DNA from 3 places in the Streptomyces sp. NPDC107575 genome. Region 3 is predicted to be linked to each of the others. Evidence: riboswitches for the same ligand, from Rfam matches in the RefSeq annotation. Region 3 holds a riboswitch; each other region holds the start of a gene.

What was found. A riboswitch is a leader RNA that binds a small molecule or an ion and turns the genes downstream of it on or off. The one in region 3 is predicted to bind cobalamin.
Region 1: another riboswitch for cobalamin. It lies ahead of metE (5-methyltetrahydropteroyltriglutamate--homocysteine S-methyltransferase); the one in region 3 lies ahead of nrdI (class Ib ribonucleoside-diphosphate reductase assembly flavoprotein NrdI).
Region 2: another riboswitch for cobalamin. It lies ahead of ACZ7L4_RS03210 ((2Fe-2S) ferredoxin domain-containing protein); the one in region 3 lies ahead of nrdI (class Ib ribonucleoside-diphosphate reductase assembly flavoprotein NrdI).

What each region holds. Positions count from the first base shown of each region.
Region 1 covers NZ_JBVKBG010000012.1:36,982-43,673, forward strand. Annotated here, with positions in the region: gene ACZ7L4_RS40430 (hypothetical protein) at 1-118, opposite strand, end outside; gene ACZ7L4_RS40435 (NUDIX domain-containing protein) at 298-711, opposite strand; cobalamin riboswitch at 748-973, shown strand; gene metE (5-methyltetrahydropteroyltriglutamate--homocysteine S-methyltransferase) at 1,137-3,455, shown strand; gene ACZ7L4_RS40445 (alpha/beta hydrolase) at 3,698-4,813, shown strand; gene ACZ7L4_RS40450 (restriction endonuclease) at 5,102-5,806, shown strand; gene ACZ7L4_RS40455 (zinc-dependent alcohol dehydrogenase family protein) at 5,876-6,692, opposite strand, start outside.
Region 2 covers NZ_JBVKBG010000001.1:686,585-693,276, reverse strand. Annotated here, with positions in the region: gene ACZ7L4_RS03240 (GlxA family transcriptional regulator) at 1-488, opposite strand, end outside; gene ACZ7L4_RS03235 (cupin domain-containing protein) at 541-936, shown strand; gene ACZ7L4_RS03230 (haloacid dehalogenase type II) at 1,034-1,807, shown strand; gene ACZ7L4_RS03225 (hypothetical protein) at 1,853-2,146, shown strand; gene ACZ7L4_RS03220 (amidohydrolase family protein) at 2,247-3,416, opposite strand; gene ACZ7L4_RS03215 ((2Fe-2S)-binding protein) at 3,548-4,222, opposite strand; gene ACZ7L4_RS03210 ((2Fe-2S) ferredoxin domain-containing protein) at 4,219-4,608, opposite strand; cobalamin riboswitch at 4,670-4,792, opposite strand; gene ACZ7L4_RS03205 (PepSY-associated TM helix domain-containing protein) at 4,900-6,327, opposite strand; gene ACZ7L4_RS03200 (hypothetical protein) at 6,507-6,692, opposite strand, start outside.
Region 3 covers NZ_JBVKBG010000002.1:1,317,719-1,324,410, reverse strand. Annotated here, with positions in the region: gene metE (5-methyltetrahydropteroyltriglutamate--homocysteine S-methyltransferase) at 1-1,231, shown strand, start outside; gene ACZ7L4_RS12630 (hypothetical protein) at 1,320-1,646, shown strand; cobalamin riboswitch at 1,717-1,940, shown strand; gene nrdI (class Ib ribonucleoside-diphosphate reductase assembly flavoprotein NrdI) at 2,111-2,554, shown strand; gene nrdE (class 1b ribonucleoside-diphosphate reductase subunit alpha) at 2,551-4,722, shown strand; gene nrdF (class 1b ribonucleoside-diphosphate reductase subunit beta) at 4,778-5,797, shown strand; gene thiI (tRNA uracil 4-sulfurtransferase ThiI) at 5,803-6,692, shown strand, end outside.

The DNA.
Region 1 (6,692 bases), on a different contig from region 3:
TTCCCGCATCGACCGCGACCGTCACAGACGTGGTGAACGACAGCACGTCGACGACGACCAGGCAGGTCACATCGGCCGCGAGCCGTTCCGCCCCTACCGGGCCCCACTCGAAGCGCATTCAGCCCCCGTACCAAGGCGCGCATCGCCACCCTCAACACCGTCCTGCGCACCACGACCAGCAAGCCCGTCAGCACCGTGCTGTCCCGCTTCCTGGCCCCACCGGCCGACACCTTCACCCTGCCGACGTACGACTCCCCCACTACCGGTGGGCGATGACCGGCCTCCGCGGCCCGGTGGTCACCCTGCAACCGGCTCCATCCACCCCAACTCCCGCAAAAGCGGCAGCAAATGGTGTTCGACGGCGGGGGCCAGCCTGAGGCCCGGCTCGCGGCCGTCGGTCCAGCGCAGGGCGGACAGTTCGGCCGCCGGCACCGGATCGCCCATCAGCGTCGTGGCGAAGACCGTGAGGTGCATCGGCACGCCCTCCAGAGCCGCCCGCTCCTCCACCACGGCGAGCGGTTCGAGGCGGCCGGGCTCGACGCCCAGTTCCTCGCGCAGCTCCCGTACGAGCGTCTCCTCCGGTTCCTCGCCCGGCTCGGGCTTGCCGCCCGGAACGAAGTAGACGTCCGGCGCCGCCTGCTTGCTGACGACGAGCAGCCGCCCGTTCTCGACGACGGCCGCCGCGACGACCTTCATGACTGTGTGATCCATGCCCGCATTGTGCAACGCCACGTGCGACCAGCCCTTAGGGTGGGTGGTGCAGCTGGTTCGCCCCGTCAGCCAGGCGGGATGCGTCGCAAGAGGGAACCCGGTGGGAATCCGGGACTGCCCCGCAGCGGTGAGTGGGAACGACCGCCGTCACACGCACTGGGTCCGACAGACGGGACCTGGGAAGCGACGGCCAGTAGGTGTCCTCGTTCGTTCGAAGGACGTGCCCGCGAGTCCGAAGACCTGCCATCTGCCCGTGCTCGTACGACGCGTGCGCGGACATCCCGGTGACCTCGAGGGCGGGTCGGCGAACACATCAGGCGGACCACCGCGCCTCGTCCGCGCGAGGTCGCACCGCCGGTGGTGTCTCTCCTTCACGCGTTCCGGTCCCCGGGATCCATGGGATACGTCTCTCGAAGGAGAACTCCGTGACCACCAGGACCGCAGCCGCGGCAGCACGGGCCACCGTGCACGGCTACCCGCGCCAGGGCATCGGCCGGGAGCTCAAGAAGGCGATCGAGGGGTACTGGAAGGGCCGCGTCACCGCCGACGCCCTGCGTGCCACCGCCGCCGAACTGCGCCGCACCAACCGCCAGGAACTCGTCTCGGCCGGTATCGACGAGGTCCCCACCGGCGACTTCTCGTACTACGACCACGTCCTGGACACCACCGTCATGGTGGGCGCCGTCCCTGAGCGCCACCGCGCCGCCGTCGCGGCCGACGCCCTGGACGGGTACTTCGCGATGGCCCGCGGCACCCAGGACGTGGCGCCGCTGGAGATGACCAAGTGGTTCGACACCAACTATCACTATCTGGTGCCGGAGTTGGGGCCTGACACGGTGTTCACCGCCGACTCCACCAAGCAGGTCGCCGAGTTCAAGGAGGCCCGCGACGAGGGGCTCGCGGCCCGCCCGGTCCTGGTCGGCCCGGTCACGTACCTGCTGCTGGCGAAGCCCGCGCCGGGCGTCGCCGCCGACTTCGACCCGCTCACGCTGCTGGAGCGGCTGCTGCCGGTGTACGCGGAGGTCCTCGCGGACCTGCGCGCGGCCGGCGCCGCATGGGTGCAGCTCGACGAGCCCGCCCTGGTCCAGGACCGCACCGCGGCCGAACTCGCCGCGGCCGAGCGCGCCTGCCGCGAGCTCGGCACGGCGACCGACCGGCCCAGGCTGCTCGTCGCGTCGTACTTCGACCGTCTCGGCGACGCCCTGCCCATCCTCGCGAAGGCGCCGGTCGACGGCCTCGCCCTCGACTTCACCGAGGCGGCCGCCGCCAACGTCGACGCGCTCGCGTCGGTCGGCGGCCTGCCCGGCAAGCGACTCGTCGCCGGCGTCGTCAACGGCCGCAACGTCTGGGTCAACGACCTGGAGAAGTCCCTCGCCACGCTCGGCACCCTCCTCGGCCTCGCCGACCGCGTCGACGCGGCCGCCTCCTGCTCGCTGCTGCACGTCCCGCTGGACGCCGCCCGGGAGCGCGACATCGACCCGCAGATCCGGCGCTGGCTCTCCTTCGCCCGCCAGAAGACCGCCGAGGTCGCCACCCTCGCCAAGGGCCTGACCCGCGGCACGGACGCGATCACCGCCGAGCTCGCGGTGAGCCGCGCCGCCCTCTCCTCGCGCGCCGCCTCCCCCATCACCCGCGACCCGGCCGTACGGGCCCGCGCCGCCACCGTCACCGCCGCGGACACCCGGCGCACCCAGCCCTACGCCGAGCGATCCGCCGCCCAGCGCACCCACCTGGGCCTGCCGCTGCTCCCCACGACGACGATCGGCTCCTTCCCGCAGACGGCCGAACTGCGCACGGCACGCGCCGACTTGAGGGCAGGACGCCTCGACACCGCGGGCTACGAGGAGCGGATCAGGAGCGAGATCCGCGACGTCGTCTCCTTCCAGGAGAAGACCGGCATCGACGTGCTCGTGCACGGCGAACCCGAACGCAACGACATGGTGCAGTACTTCGCCGAGCAGCTGACGGGGTACCTCGCCACGCAGCACGGCTGGGTCCAGTCCTACGGCACCCGTTACGTGCGCCCGCCGGTACTGGCCGGGGACATCTCCCGCCCCGCGCCGATGACGGTGCGCTGGACGTCGTACGCGCAGTCGCTGTCCGACCGCCCGGTCAAGGGCATGCTCACCGGCCCGGTCACCATGCTCGCCTGGTCCTTCGTCCGCGACGACCAGCCGCTCGGCGACACGGCACGCCAGGTCGCCCTCGCCCTGCGCGACGAGGTCAACGACCTTGAGGCGAACGGCACTTCGATCGTCCAGGTCGACGAGCCGGCGCTCCGCGAGACCCTGCCGTTGCGCACCGCGGACCACGCCGCGTACCTGGAATGGGCGACCGAGGCGTTCCGCCTGTCGACGGCGGGGGTCCGTCCGGACACCCAGATCCACACGCACATGTGCTACGCCGAGTTCGGCGACATCGTCCAGGCCATCGACGATCTCGACGCCGATGTCATCAGCCTGGAGGCCGCCCGCTCGCACATGCAGGTCGCCCGCGAACTGGCCGGGCACGGCTACCCGCGCGAGGCGGGCCCGGGTGTCTACGACATCCACTCCCCCCGTGTCCCGAGCCCGGAGGAGGCCGCCGCCTTGCTGCGTAAGGGACTTGAGGCCATCCCGGCCGAACGACTGTGGGTCAACCCGGACTGCGGCCTGAAGACGCGCGCCTGGCCCGAGACACGTACCTCCTTGGAGAACCTGGTGGCCGCGGCCAGGATCGTACGCGGGGAGCTCGGCTCGGCCTGATGCCCCGGGTGGCGTGCCGGGGTGTGTGTCACGGGCACCCCGGCACGCCACCACGCCGCGACCTGCTGCCTCTCGGCAAACCGCCGGGCGGTGTTGGGGGGTTGAACTGGTACCCCCCACAAACCCGACCTGCCACTCCTGCCGCGGAAACGGTCTCCTGGAACCGCGCGTCGGCCGGGACACCACCGGCCCGCGCGTCACCTCGCTCCCTCTCCCTCACGACCGAGAATGAGGTCCACTCCATGGAACGTCGCAAAGCGCTCGGCCTGATCGCGGGTGGCGGCGCCGCTGCCGCCGCGTCCTTCACGGCGCTGCCCGCCTACGGTGACGAGACCGGCCGCACCGGCGGCGCCGCCACGAGGCAGGCCGGCTACACCTTCGCCCTGGACAGGAACGTCAGGCGGACTTCCGTACGGTTCAAGAACCGCTACGGCATCACGGTCGCAGCGGACCTCTACGTACCGAAGAATGCTGCCAGCGGCAAGCTGCCCGCCCTGGCGCTCAGCGGCCCCTTCGGCGCCGTCAAGGAACAGTCGTCGGGGCTCTACGCCAACGAGTTCGCCCGCCGCGGCTACGTCGCTCTCGCCTTCGACCCGTCCTTCACCGGAGAGAGCGGCGGCACGGTGCGCGACGTGGCCTCGCCCGACGTCTGCACCGAGGACTTCAGTGCCGCGGTCGACTTCCTCGGCCTCCAGAAGATCGTCGACCGCGAACGGATCGGCGTGCAGGCCATCTGCGGCCTGAGCGGCATGGCGCTCACCGCAGCGGCCGCGGACAGCCGCATCAAGGCGGTGGCCACGGCCTCGATGTACGACATGTCGCGCAGCATTTCGCGCGGCCACGAGGACTCCTACACCCGTGAGCAGCGTCAGAAGGTCGTCGACTACGTCAGCCGACAGCGCTGGGCCGACGCCGAGAACGGCACCTTCGCCCGCGGATCCCACGAGGTCCCCTTCGACGACAACGGCAACGTCGCCCCCTCGAACCGCGTCCTGCCCAAGACCCTCCCCGCGGACGCCGACCCGGTCACGAAGAGCTTCTTCGACTACTACCGCACCGAGCGCGGCCACCACCCGCGCTCGATCAACTCCACCACCGCGTGGACGGCGACCACACCCATGTCGTTCTTCGCCTTCGAGCAGCTGACGAACATCGACATGCTGGCGCCCCGCAAGGCCCTCCTGGTGGCCGGCGCCGACGCCCACTCCCTCTACTACTCGCAGGACGTCCAGAAGACGGCCCCCGACAGCGTCGACCTCGTGGTCGTCCCGGACGCGGACCACGTCGACCTGTACGACCGCAAGGACCTCATCCCCTTCGACAAGCTCGACACGTTCTTCACGAAGAACCTCGCCTGACCGGAATCCCGCCAGGAAGCCCCGCTCGACAGGCCGGTCTGGCCTGATCCCCGCTTACGCGACCACCACGCGCCCGCTTTCCTGAGCCATTGTCAGTGGTGGCTGCGAGCATGGGTGGTTCGGCGGGGAGCAGCTTCAGGGGGAGGCCGCAATGCCTTGGGTCAGGCCGTACGTGCGCAAGGACGGGACGCAGGTCCGCGGAGACTCGGTGGCCGGAGCGGGGCAACAGCCGCGACCGGAGCCGACGGTGTCGTACCCGATCCGGTTCTCGTCTTCCGGTGGTGAGCGGTGACGCGGCGCCCGCCGGCCCGACGGTCGAGGCGGAGGCGGCGTCCCACCAAGCGGCAGCAGCGCCAACAGGCGAAGCTCGCGGCGCTGATCGCGGGCGCGGCCGTGGCGGTGACGCTCTTCGTCGCGGTCGTCAACTGGCTTCTCGCGCACTGGTGGTTGCTGGTCGTGCTCGCCGTGGTGGCCGTGCTCGCGGGCGCGGGCCTGCTGTACCGGCGCCGGCAGCGGGTCCTGTGGGAACAGACCCGCCGGCAGGGGCTGCGCTACGGGCTGCCCCAGCTGGACGGGCTGCACCACCGCGAGTTCGAGTACGCGATACGGGACCTCATGCGGCGGGACGGCTGCTCGGACGCGCAGCAGATCGGTGGCTCCGGGGACAACGGCGCGGACGTCCTCGCCACGGATCCGCTCGGCCGCAAGTGGGTGATCCAGTGCAAGCACCGCCGGAGCGGGGAGCAAGGCTCGGCGGTGGGCACGCCGGATCTGCAGCGGGTCAACGGGACGGCCCGCCAACTGTACGGCGCGGACGTGGTGCTGGTCGTCACGAACGGCCGCTTCACAACGCGGTGCGCGCCGCTGGCCCGCCGGCTGCACATGCACCTGGCGGACCGCTCGACACTGGCGACCTGGGCGGCGGGCTCGCGCCCCTTGTGGGAGATACTCCCGAGGATCCCGCCGCCGCGTCGCTCCACACCGCTCAGCTGAACCGGGGAACCGGCCGAACGTGTCATGTACGAGGTCACCGCACACTCAACGCCCGTCGACTCGGGCCTGTCACCTCTGTGGATCGATGAGGATCTTTCCTGTGTGGCCGACCTGCGCGCTCCCGAAGTAGGTATCGAGTTCGCTCAGCGCGACCCGTTTGCCCACGGCCGTGTGCAGACGGCCCCGGCGCAGGTGCTCGAAGACCGGTGCGAACAGTTCGGAGAGGTGTCGGCCACCGTCCGGCTGCACGATGTCGCGCAGCCGGAACAGCTCGATACGGGCACCGCGTTCCCCGGTGAAGCACGCGGCCGGGAGCGGGGCACCCGACAACAGCCCGTAGTGGACGAACGTGCCGGCGCCCGACGTCATCGCGAACACGTCGCCGCCCACGGCACCACCGACACAGTCGAAGCCGACATCGGCCCCGCGCGGCCCGACCACCGCACGCAGGCGTTCCTGCCACCCCGCCTCGTCCGTCCGGATCACTGCCCGCCACCGGGACGGATCCGCGACCTCCCTCCCCGGTGTTCCGCGCACGACCCCGACCGGCGTGACCCCGCGCTCGGAAAGGAGTTCCGCGAGGTGTCCGCCGATGGTCGACGTCGCCGCCGTGATCACGACCGTACGTGCCCGCGGCGGGCAGAATCGGTCGACCATCAGCGCCGCCGTCAGGGGGTTGATGTAGGCGAAGCAGGCCACCTCGTCGGGCAGATCGTCCGGTACCGGCGGGCACCAGGCGTGGTCGAGCCGCTTGTACTGCTGCCAGTTCCCCGCCGAGCCCAACGGCAGCACACGTGTCCCCGCGACCCGCGCGGGCACTCCCGGTCCGACGGCGTCGATCACACCGACGCCCTCGAAACCAGGAATCAGGGGAAACCGCGTCCGC
Region 2 (6,692 bases), on a different contig from region 3:
TCGTCCACGAACAGCACGTCTGTCTCGAGCTGGACAGAGGGGAAGCGGGTCCGGAAGGACTCCGACCATTGCCAGTGCGCGGTGGCCCGGCGCCCGTCGAGGACTCCGGCCTCGGCCAGCGTAAAGGCACCGCTGCAGAAGCCGACCAGACGCGCACCGCGGGCGTGTGCCCGGCGGACGGCATCGAGCACAGCGGGACGGCGGGGCACTTCGACGTCCGGGCGATTGGGGACGATCAAGGTGTCCGCCGCGTCCGCCGCTTCCAGGTCGGCGACTCCCGTGAGCGTGAAGAATCCGTCTCGCATCAGGGTGTGGGGCTCGGGAGAGCAGAGCCTGAAGTCGTAGAGATCACGGCCGATCTCCGGTCTGCGCAGACCGAAGACCTCGGTCGCGCAGCCGAGCTCGAAGGGGTTCGAGTTCTCGTCCACGATCACGACGACCCGGTGTACGCCCGCCGCGTGAGCTGCGTGCGAGGATTCTTTCGCCATATGCAATTCCTAGCACTCGCGGTGGTCGAGCGAAACGGCTCAGGATGAGCACATGAACAGCGAACCCATCTCCCTCAGCAAGGCGCTGGACTCCTTCGATGCCTTGTGGAGCCCCCGCATCGTCACGCGCGTCAACGATTACGACGTCCGCATCGCCAAGGTCGAGGGCGAACACATCTGGCACGTGCACGAAGACACCGACGAGTTCTTCCTGGTGCTCGACGGTGAGCTGCGGATCTCCCTGCGCGAGCCCGACGGGGAGCGCACGGTCCTGCTCCCACAGGGGGCGGTCTTCACCGTCCCCCGAGGCACAGAGCACAAGCCGTGCGCCCCCTCCGGCGCCGCGATCCTCATGTTTGAGCCCACCGGGACACCGACCGTGGGCGATCGCCATGACGAGGTCCCCGAGCACGTCGACTCAACGACCGGACACGCACTCAGCACCTGACCCGTCCCCCTGATGCCTTTACCCCGCCTGCACCCGGAGCGCATCATGATCTTTCGTGCCGCCGCGCGTGGCCGTCCGCGCCGCCTACGAAGGGTCGATGTCAGTGGATGGGCGAACCCCACAGATCGAGGCCGTGCTGTTCGACACCTTCGGCACGGTCGTCGACTGGCGGACTGGTGTCGCGTCCGCCGTCGACGACTTCGCCTCACGTCATCGCCTGACCCTCGACGGGACGGCGTTCGCCATGCGCTGGCGGGCGCTGTACCAGCCGGCGATGGAACCCGTACGCAACGGCGAGCGGGACTTCACGCCGCTCGACGTTCTCCACGCGGAGAACCTGCGGATCGTGCTCGCCGAGCACGGAGTCGACCCCGCCGCCTTCGACGAGATCGAGCTGACGTGGCTCAACGAGGCGTGGCATCGGCTGCCCGCCTGGCCGGATTCGGCGGCCGGCCTGGCACGACTCGCCCGCAGTGTCACGGTCGGAGCGCTGTCCAACGGTAATCTCGCGCTCCTCGCCCGCCTGGCCAAGCACGCGGGCCTCCCCTGGGACGTGATCGTCGCCTCTGACATCACCCGCGCGTACAAACCGCAGCGGCAGGCCTACGAGCGGGCGGCCTCGTTCCTGGGGCTGCGTCCCGAGCAGGTCATGCTCGCCGCGGCACACAACGAGGACCTGCGGGCCGCCCGGGACGCGGGCCTCCGGACCGCGTTCATCGCACGGCCGACCGAGTACGGGCCCACGCAGGCGAAGGACCTGGCGCCCGATGGGGACTGGGACTTGGTGGCGGGAGATCTGGTCCAGTTGGCGACGGTCGTCGGTGACCGGCTCTGGACCGCGGACCGGCACCTCGCGCCGCCTGCGGGGTGAACTCCCGTTCCCACGGCAACTGCACGGGGCTCGTAGGATGCCGGGGTGCCAAGACCGATACCGACCAGCCGTCGCGCGTGGATCGTCACGTGGGCGGTGCTGTGCGCCGCCGGGCTCGCCGCCACGTACGGGTTGAACACCTCCTCGGAGCCCGACCCGCGGCCCGAGAAGCCGGTCAGTGCCCAGTGCGCCGAGCTGATCGCCTCCATCGAGAAGCAGTTGGCGAAGAACGAGCGGGACGGCAAGAAGGATGGAGTGGTGGCGTTCTCGCGCATCCGGAATGCCAACGACGACGATTGCAGCGACGCGCTCCGCGACCACTTCGGCGGTGAGCGGTGACGCGTGCACTCCTCCTGCCTGGCGGCCGACACCCGGCCACTGGCCGAGGGCGAAGACCCGTGCGCGGGGAACTGAGCAACTCCCCCACTCTTACTGCGTGTTACCGCCTGCCCGCCGCGAGCGCCGTCTCGACCGCCTGCAACGCGGTCAGATCCGTCAGCGGATCACCCTCCACCACCAGGACGTCCGCGCTGTAGCCGGGAGTGAGTTGGCCGGTCGTCTCGTCGAGGCCAAGCGCGTGAGCGGCCTCCGTCGTCGCCATCGCGAGAACGCGGTCGTTGGGCAGGCCCAGGTGCTCGTAGAACGTGAGGGCGGCGGGCAGGCCGTCGAAACCGGCGCGCTGGACGCCCGCGTCGGTTCCCGCGATCAGCCGCGCCCCGGCCTCGGCCGTCCGACGGATCACGTCGAACATGGCCTCGGCGCGATCCGCGCCGAAGAACTTCGGCAGCATCCGCCAGTTCGGGCTGACCGTGGGGCAGACGTAGATGTTCTGCTGGACGATCTGGTCGAGCACGTCCTCGCGGACCTCGAATCCGTCGGCCGTCATCCACGTGCAGTGCTCGATGGTGTCGACGCCCGCCGCGACCGCCGCGGTGATGCCGTCCGCGCCGTGTGCGTGCGCGGCGACCGGCAGTCCGGCGCGGTGCGCCTCGTCGACGAGCGCCGCCAACTCCTCGCCGGAGAACTGCGACTCCCAGCTCGCGGCCCCACCCTTGGTGAGTCCGCCGCCGGTCGCCATCACCTTGATGACTCGGGCACCGGACTCGGCATTGCCCCGCACCAGCCGACGGACTTCGTCCGGCCCCGAGACCTCGCCGCCGAGGAACCAGCAGTGGCCACCGGGCGGAGTGACGGGGGTCGTCGCGGAGACGACCCGCGGCCCGACGGCCGAACCCTGCTCGATGTCCCGCGCGAGGCGCACGGCGAGGCCGTTGCGGTCGCCGAGGTCGCGGGCCGTCGTGACGCCGACGGCCAGTAGTTGCCGCGCCCGCGCCGCCATCGCCGCGAACAGCGCCTCGTCGTCCTGTTCCTGGAGCGTGGATACGGGGTCCGGTCCCGCGTCGAAGCAGAGGTGCACGTGGGCGTCGATCAGGCCCGGGAGGACCGTCCCGGCCGGGAAGTCGAGCCGAGGTTCGTCGGGCCGTGCCTGGGGCTCGACCTCCTCGCGCGGACCGACGGCGGCGAGGACGCCCTCGCGTACGAGCACCGCCCCGTCGGCGACAACGCGAAGATCAGGTCCGGTCAGGACACGCGCGGCGGTGATCAACATGAATCGCGGCTCTCTCTCGCATGCGAAGAACGTCAAGAACGTCAGCTGTCGCAACGCAGGACATCAGAAAGAGCGGGGAGTTCCTGGCTGTACGCGCCAACTCGCCCCCACTCCCTCCCACCGTGTCGTCGTCATCCCACCAGACAGCAGTCTCCGCACTTGCCGCCGTTCGGGGCCCGGTAGAAGAGACAGCAGCTGCGGCGGCGGAACGTCGGACCCGGGCCGATGATCCGACCCGTGTCCCGCAGCCTGCCCGTCTCCAGCAACTCCCGTGCCAGAAAGGTGACTTCTGTCTTCAAGTCCGGCCGGATCCGCAGCAATTGCGCCGCCGATCCGACGAGCGCCGAGGCCGAATTGCCGGCCAGCAGGCGCGGTGCCACCTTGATGGCGAGGCCGCTCTCGACCTGCTCCAGCACGTGGTCGACCTCCTCGTACACCGCGTCGGCCAGTGCCGGGAGCTCCGGCGCGCGGCATCCCTCCGGGCCCGGCAGGCGGAGGGCCGGCCCCTCCCCCGACCACTCCACCGCGCTCACGCTCGGCACGATCCCGTGGACGAGCGCGCAGGCGAGGACCGGTGACCAGAGGCGTGCCGCGAGGCCGAGGTGGGCGATGGAGGCGCCGATGCGGGGTTCGGCGGCGGTGTCGTAGTGGTCGTTGACGGCCCGGGCGCGTTCGGCGAGGCCTGCGTGGACGAGCCGCGCGCCCGCCGACCGTGCCGGCGTCGTGTCGAGGGCGAAGAAGCCGCCGAGTCGTGCCGCCACGTCACGCAGCGCCTCGGTGACCTGTTCCGACGGCACCGCGGTCATGAGATCGGGGCCCTGCGCGGCGGCTTGATGACGTAGAACTCCAGGATCTCGGGGCACGGTGCCACTCCCGGTCCGCCCGCCCGCACCCAGTCCGCGATGTCCTCGGTGGCGTCACGGTCGTTGACCAGGCCCAGCCACACCGGCCGCGCTCCGGCCGCCCGTCCGGCGGCGGAGGGCTGCACGACGATGACGTTGGCCTGTTCGCAGACGTCGAGGCACTCGGAGATCCGCAGCGGGGCGATCTCCCGCAACCGGGCCGTCTGCGCCGCGTGGTCGCCGCTGACCTTGACCGTGCCGCAGCAGCAGTCGCGGCACACGACCAGGCGGCACGGAACCGCCCGGCCCGCCGCGGGTGCCGGGGCGTCGGCGCGTCGTCGTCGGGACATGGAGCATCCTCCCTCTGGCCGGGGAGTTCCGCCCCGGATTGCTTCGAGGGGGCGACAGCGTGAGTCTCCTGGCTCTCGGGTCCGTGCTCGCCCCGGCCTTCCCGCCCTCACGGGGCAGTGGTCTTCCGGGATCCGCTCGCCGATCACAGTGGCGGTACCGCACCGGATTCACACCGGTTTCCTCGGGCCGCCGTCGCCCGTGTTCCCGGACATCATGCCATCCGGCCCCGCCCCTGATGTCGGCAACTCCGGCACTCCGGCACCAGGGGCGAGGGCGTTCAGCGGCCTACATCAGGCAACAGGCGCGTACGTCCGCTTGCCCCGCCTGTACGCGATCTCGCCGAGCACGATGTCGCAGAGCATGAACGCCGCGAGCGGCAGGCCGAGCAGCGGCACGAAGTAGCCGAGCACGGCGATCACCACCATCGCCGGCACCACGACGTACGGCGGCACCTGCTGCCAGGCACCGCGCGGAACCGGCCGCCCGAAGGCGGAACCGCGCCCGCGCTGCCACCACATCCGGTATCCCCACACGATGAGGAGCACCACCGCCAGGGCGAGGGCGGCGAGGGCGATCTGGTTGACGAGGCCGAACAGGTTGCCGGTGTGCAGGTCGATGCCCCAGCGGGACAGCTTGGCGAGCACCGGGTAGTCGGCGAACCGCACGACGTCCGTGACCTGCCCGCTCGCCGGGTCGACGGCTACGGCGTCCTGCTTCTCCGGCCAACTCCGCTGGATCTGCTGGACGACGTACGCCGAGGAGGGGTCGGCGGGCGGGACGATCTCCACGGGGTTCGAGAGGCCTTCGGCGCGGGCCGCCTCCAGCACCGCGTTCAGACCGACGCCGCCGTCGCCTGCCGGAGCACCCGATCCGCCCATGTCGTGCCCTGCGTGTTCACCACCGGAGGCAGGGGCGGCGGACGCGGAGACCGCCGGTGTGGTCTGGCCGAGCGCTTCGCGCAGGTCGGTGATGCTGGCACCCGCGTACGTCGACCAGGTCAGGCCCGTGGCGGACAGGAAGAAGAGTCCGAGCGCCGCCCAGACTCCCACCGATCCGTGCAGCGACAGGGTGCGCCTGCGGCCGGTCGTCCCTCGGATCGCGCGACGCGAGCGGCGGCGGGCGAACCAGAGGACGAGTCCGCCACCCGCGATCACCCACATCCAACTCGCGGCGAACTCGCTGTACAGGCGGCCCACTTGGCCCAGGTGGAGGTCGCGGTGGAGTTCGTCGATCCAGGTGCGCAGGGGCAGCGCGCCGGTCGATCCGTACTGTTCGAGGGCGCCGCGTACCTCGCCGTTGTACGGGTTCACGAACACCGCGAGCGTGTGGTCGGCGTCGACTCCCACGACACCGGAGAGCATGACGCGCGTCGTCGCCCCGGCCTCGGGCGACGGCCGCACGGCGCTGACGTCTCCTTCCGGATGGGCCTTGCGGGCGGCGGCGACCTGTTCGGCGATGGGCAGTTGGGCCTTGCCCACGGGGACGTTCAGCTCATGGGCGTAGACGATCTTCTCGGCCTGGAACGAGCCCGCGTAGAGCAGGCCCGTGACCGCGGCGACGAACAGGAACGGGGCAACGAACACCCCGGCGTAGAAGTGCAGTCGGAGCACCAGCGGGCGCAGTGACGCCCAGGCCGACCGGTCGGCGGGCGGCGCCTGCCGACTCTCTTCTGCGGGGCGGGAGTCAGAGGTGTCTGACGTCTCGGAGGTGATGGACAACGTGGTCCTCCAGTTTCGGGCAGCACGGAGTCCGGGCGCGGGCCCCGCCTTTCGGCGGCGGCCCTGGACACATCCGGATCCGGTGCGTTGCGAGGGAACTCGGCCGCGCGGGCCCGCTCCGGGCGTGCGCACGGCCGACGCCCGAGGGTGCGGCGCAGCCTCGGGTGAACCGGCTGTCGTCAGGCGACAGCGTTCCCTGCGGGTGGGCCTCTGGAGGTGATGGGGTCCGCGAGGAGCAGCTCGCGCGGCGTACGGGCGCGCCGGGTGCGGCGGGCGTGAATGCGCGGCCGGTGCGGCGGAGTCGGCAGGCGGAACGGGAGCGTCAGCGGCGCGACGATCCGGTCGGCGACGCACCGCGCGAGACG
Region 3 (6,692 bases):
GAAGACCGCCGAGATCGTCGCCCTCTCCAAGGGCCTGGCCCAGGGTACGGACGCGATCACCGCCGAGCTGGCGGTCAACCGGGCCGCGCTGTCCTCCCGCGCCACGTCGCCGATCACCCGCGACCCGGCGGTGCGCGCCCGTGCCGCCGCCGTCACGGAGTCCGACACCCGTCGCGCCCAGGCGTACCCGGAGCGGGCGGCGGCCCAACGCGCCCACCTGGGCCTTCCGCTGCTGCCGACCACGACCATCGGCTCGTTCCCGCAGACGACCGAACTGCGCACCGCCCGGGCCGACCTGCGCACCGGCCACATCGACACGGCCGGCTACGAGGAGCGCATCAAGAACGAGATCCGCGACGTCATCTCCTTCCAGGAGAAGACCGGGATCGACGTCCTCGTGCACGGCGAGCCCGAGCGCAACGACATGGTGCAGTACTTCGCCGAACAGCTGACCGGCTACCTGGCCACGCAGCACGGATGGGTGCAGTCCTACGGCACCCGCTACGTCCGCCCGCCGGTCCTCGCCGGCGACATCTCCCGCCCCGCACCGATGACGGTGCGCTGGACCTCGTACGCGCAGTCGCTGTCGGACCGGCCCGTCAAGGGCATGCTCACCGGCCCGGTCACCATGCTCGCGTGGTCCTTCGTCCGCGACGACCAGCCGCTCGGCGACACGGCACGCCAGGTCGCCCTCGCCCTGCGCGACGAGGTGGGCGACCTTGAGGCGAACGGCACTTCGATCGTCCAGGTCGACGAGCCGGCCCTGCGCGAGACCCTGCCGCTGCGCGCCGCCGACCACGCCGCGTACCTGGAGTGGGCGACCGAGGCGTTCCGGCTGTCGACGGCGGGGGTGCGGCCGGAGACGCAGATCCACACGCACATGTGCTACGCCGAGTTCGGCGACATCGTCCAGGCCATCGACGATCTCGACGCCGATGTCATCAGCCTGGAGGCCGCCCGCTCGCACATGCAGGTCGCCCGCGAACTGGCCGAGCACGGCTACCCGCGCGAGGCGGGTCCCGGCGTCTACGACATCCACTCCCCCCGCATCCCGAATGCCGAGGAGGTATCCATCCTGCTGCGTACGGGACTTGAGGCCATTCCCGCCGAGCGGCTGTGGGTCAACCCGGACTGCGGCCTGAAGACCCGCGGCTGGCCCGAGACCCGCGCCTCCCTGGAAAACCTGGTGTCCGCCGCACGCACCGTGCGAGCGGACCTCGACCCGGCCTGACGCATCGCGGTGGGGGTGCCGGCCGCGCGGAGCGCCGGCGCCCCCACCGCTGCACCCGAGCGCTTTTTCACGAAGCAGGGGGACAGTCGTGAAGCAAGAGCCGACGACCGTAGTCGTCAACGGAAAACCCATGATCGCCGTACCGGTCAAGCAGTACGAGTCCCTCCTCGCCCTGCGCAGGCAGCTGGGGGCCCAGGGAGCGCGTATGCAGTCACTGCGGAGAGCACTCAGCGATGTGGCCGACTTTCTGGAACGGCTCGATGCGGCACAGGAAGAGACATCGCCCGGCACCGACCGGGCAATACCCGATACCGGCGCCTTCACCGCGGAGCTCCAGAACCACATCCGGCACGCACGCGCACTCACCGAAGCCAAGGGGGCACGGGGCGGTCGGCCCCGCCCACACACCCCTTGAAGTTAGGTTCACCTAACTTTTGTGTGCGACACAACATCTGGCCTAACTGAAATCCAGGAAACCTAGATGTAGTGTTGCTCTCGCTGGTGGTTCACCGGGCTTGACGGTCTGGTGAGGCAAGAGGGAACCCGGTGAAAGACCGGGACTGCCCCGCAGCGGTGAGCGGGAACGACCGCCGTCATACGCACTGGGCCGGGTGAATCCGGGCCCGGGAAGCGACGGCCAGTAGGTGTCCTCCGTCGTCCGGAGGATGTGCCCGCAAGTCCGAAGACCTGCCACCGGCGCGCGCACCGGACCGTGGTGCGCGCGCTTCGAGGCCCCGAGGGAGGGCCGCGTGGCTGTGGCTCGGACCGGGGCAGAGGTACTTCGTACCCGCGTGTCCCCCTTTCCGCCGCACCCGCCCGCCTTCCTTCCCGTCCTCGATCGAGAACGACACGGGAACGAGGAGAGGGAGGCGAGAGACCGTGAGTGGTCTCGTGTATTTCTCCAGCGTCTCGGAGAACACCAAGCGCTTCGTGGAGCGTCTTGACCTGCCCGCGACGCGGATCCCCCTGCGCCCCCATCGCGAGGGCATGCCGACCGTCACCGAGCCGTACGTGCTGATCGTGCCGACCTACGGCGGCGGCGAGCGCGCGGGCGCGGTGCCCAAACAGGTGATCCGCTTCCTGAACATCGAGGCCAACCGCGCCCTGCTGCGCGGCGTGATCGCCTCGGGCAACACCAACTTCGGTGCCGACTACTGCCTCGCCGGGCGCGTCATCTCGGCGAAGTGCAAGGTCCCCGAGCTGTACCGATTCGAACTGCTGGGCACGGAGCGCGACGTCCGTGCCGTACGAGAGGGGCTGGAGAAGTTTTGGACACGACTGTCGTCAACGAGGCGACCGGAGCTGGTGGGGCAGACGGCGTGAGCACTTCCACCACGACCGTGCCGGTCCCCGCCGCGTCCCAGCGCGAGTCGGTCGGCACGCGCAAGGACTACCACACGCTCAACGCGATGCTGAACATGTACGACTGCGACGGACGTATCCAGTTCGACAAGGACCGCGAGGCCGTCCGCCAGTACTTCCTCCAGCACGTCAACCCGAACACGCTCACGTTCCCGAGCCTGAAGGAGAAGATCGACTACCTCGTCGAGAACGACTACTACGAGGCGGAACCGATCCGGCGTTACGACTGGGACGTCGTCGAGGACCTGTACCGGCAGGCGTACGCGCACGAACACCGCTTCCGCACGTTCCTCGGCGCCTTCAAGTACTACACGTCGTACACGCTGAAGACCTTCGACGGCACCCGCTATCTGGAGCGGTACGAGGACCGTGTCGTCGCGACCGCCCTGTATCTGGGCGCGGGCGACGGCGAGTTGGCCTCCCGGCTCGTCGACGAGATGATGACGGGCCGCTTCCAGCCGGCCACGCCCACCTTCCTCAACGCCGGGAAGGCCCAGCGCGGCGAGCTGGTCTCCTGCTTCCTGCTGCGCGTCGAGGACAACCTGGAGTCGATCGGCCACGGTATCAACTCCGCGCTCCAACTGTCCAAGCGCGGCGGTGGAGTTGCCCTTCTCCTGACGAACCTGCGCGAGCAGGGCGCCCCGATCAAGAAGATCGAGAACCAGTCGTCCGGTGTCGTCCCCGTGATGAAGCTCCTTGAGGACTCGTTCAGTTATGCCAACCAGCTCGGCGCGCGACAGGGCGCGGGCGCGGTGTATCTGCACGCGCACCACCCGGACATCATGCGGTTCCTGGACACCAAGCGGGAGAACGCGGACGAGAAGATCCGCATCAAGACGCTCTCGCTCGGCGTCGTCGTCCCGGACATCACCTTCGAACTCGCCAAGCGCAACGAGGACATGCACCTGTTCTCGCCGTACGACGTGGAGCGCGAGTACGGCAAGCCGCTGTCGGACCTGTCGGTCAGCGAGCACTACGACGACCTCGTCGCCAACCCGAACATCCGCAGGACGACGCTGAGCGCCCGCGAGTTCTTCAAGACCATCGCAGAGCTGCAGTTCGAGTCCGGCTACCCGTACCTGCTGTTCGAGGACACGGTGAACCGGTCCAACCCGATCCCCGGCTGGATCAACATGTCCAACCTGTGCTCGGAGATCCTCCAGGTCAACACGCCCAGCACATACGACACGTCGCTCGGCTACGAGACCGTCGGCAAGGACATCTCCTGCAACCTGGGCTCGATGAACATCGCCACCGCGATGGCCTCACCGGACTTCGGAGCGACCGTCGAAGCGGCCGTGCGCGGTCTGACGTCGGTCTCCGACCAGTCGAACATCGACGCGGTGCCGTCGGTGGCGCACGGCAACGACCGCTCGCACGCCATCGGCCTCGGCCAGATGAACCTGCACGGCTACCTCGCCGCGCAGCGCATCCACTACGGCAGTGAGGAGGGCGTCGACTTCACGAACATGTACTTCTACGCCGTCGCCTTCCACGCCCTGCGCGCCTCCAACCAGCTCGCCGCCGAGCGCGGCACGGCCTTCGACGGGTTCGAGACCACGCGGTACGCGGACGGCTCCTACTTCGACACGTACACCGACCGGGTATGGGAGCCGGCCGCCGATCGAGTGCGCGCCCTGTTCGCCGACTCGGGCATCACCCTGCCCACGCAGGACGACTGGCGTGAGCTGAAGCGTTCGGTCCAGGAGCACGGCATCTACAACCAGTACCTCCAGGCGGTGCCGCCGACCGGTTCGATCAGTTACATCAACGACTCCACGGCGTCCATCCACCCGATCGCCTCCAAGGTGGAGATCCGCAAGGAGGGCAAGCTCGGCCGCGTCTACTATCCGGCGCCCGGCATGGACAACGACAACCTGGAGTACTTCGAGGACGCGTACGAGATCGGCTACGAGAAGATCATCGACACGTACGCGGCCGCCACTCAGCACGTCGACCAGGGCTTGAGCTGCACCCTCTTCTTCCGGGACACGGCCACCACCCGCGACCTGAACAAGGCCCAGATCCAGGCCTGGCGCAAGGGCATCAAGACGCTCTACTACATCCGGCTGCGGCAGGAGGCGCTGGAAGGCACCGAGATCGAGAACTGCCTGGCCTGCACGCTGTGACGACCGCCCGCCCCGCCCCTGCCCGCCCTCAGAACGACGCTGCGAAGGCACGATCATGACCACCCTCCCCTCCCTGACCGAGCTGTCGGTCACGCCTCCCTCCTACCGTCACGACCCGGCCGCCCGGCTGCGCCCCGTCAACTGGAACCGGGTCACCGACGAGAAGGACCTGGAGGTGTGGAACCGGCTGACCTCGAACTTCTGGCTCCCCGAGAAGGTGCCGCTGTCCAACGACATCACCGCCTGGCAGCAGCGGCTCAGCGCCGAGGAACGCACCCTCACCATGCGGGTGTTCACCGGTCTGACCATGCTGGACACCGTGCAGGCCACGGTCGGCGAGATCGTACAGATCCAGGACGCGCGGACCGAGCACGAGGAGGCGGTGTACACCAACATCGCCTTCATGCAGGCGGTGCACGCCCGCAGCTACTCGTCGGTGTTCTCCACGCTCTCCACCACCCCGGAGATCGACGACGCCTACGAATGGGCGGTCGGCAACGACATCCTCCAGCAGCGCTGCAAGGCCGTCCTGCAGCACTACTACGGCGACGACCCCCTCAAGCGGAAGGTCGCCTCGACCCTGCTGTCGTCACTTCTGCTGTACGCGGGTTTCTACCTGCCGCTGCACTTCTCCACGCACGCGCTGCTGACCAATACCGCCGACATGATCCGCCTGATCCTGCGCGACAAGGCGGTGCACGGCTACTACTCGGGCTACAAGTACCAGCGCGGCCTGGAGAAGCGGACCCCTGCGGAGCAGGAGGCCATGCGCGTCTTCACGCTCGAACTCCTCGACGAACTCTACGAATTGGAGCTGCGCTACTCGGGCGAGCTGTACGAGCCGCTCGGCCTCATGGACGACGTCGCGGTGTTCGTGCGCTACAACGCCAACAAGGCGCTGATGAACCTCGGTTACCCGGCGCGCTTCGGCGCGGACGAGACCGAGGTCAACCCCGAGATCCTCGCCGCCCTGTCCCCCGCCGCGGACGAGAACCACGACTTCTTCTCCGGGTCCGGTTCGTCGTACGTCATGGGCAAGGCCGAGGACACGGACGACGACGACTGGGACTTCTGAGACTCATGTCCACGACTCCCCACGTGCCCGCCCAGCGGGCCACCGCGCCCTTCGGCCCGTGCGTGCTGCTCAAGCACGGCGAGGTCTTCCTCAAGGGGCGCAACCGCGACCGCTTCGTGGAGCGGCTGCACGACAACCTGCGGGTCGCGCTGCGCGACGTCGGCGGGTCCACCTGGATCAAGCCCGCCCAGAACGTCACGGTTCTGGGCAGCGACGGCCGGGTGCCCATCGACGCACTCGTGGAGCGTGCCCGGCGGGTCGTCGGGTTCAACGTCATCGAGCCCGGGGTGCGCGTCCCCAGCATTCTGGACGCGGTGACGCGGGCCGGTGTCGAGGCGCTGACGGAACTGGCGGCCACCAGGGGCGTCCGTGACTTCGCGGTCCGGGCCCGCAGGCGGGACAAGTCGTTCCCGCTGACCTCGTCGCAGGTGGCGGCGCACGTGGGGGCACGGATCAAGGAGACGCTGCCGGACCTCCCGGTGAACCTCAAGCACCCCGAGGTCCTGCTGAACATCGAGATCGACCGCAAGGAGACCTACCTGACCTGGACGCGCCTCGCGGGCCTGACCGGTCTGCCGGTCGGCTCCAGCGGGCGCGCCCTGGCACTGCTCTCCGGTGGCTACGACTCCCCCGTCGCCGCCCACCGGGCCCTGCGCCGAGGGCTCGCGGTCGACTTCGTGCACTTCAACGGGGCCCCGTACACGAACCCCTCTTCCGTCTACAAGGCGTACGCCCTGGCCCGTGAGCTCAACCGGTACCAGCCGCCGGGCAAGCTGCACGTGATCGCGCTCGGCAAGGCCCAGAAACAACTCGCCGTCGCCGGGGCCGGCCGGCTGCAAGTGGTGGCACAGCGCCGCTTGATGGTGCGGGCCGCGTCCGCGCTCGCCGCACGGCT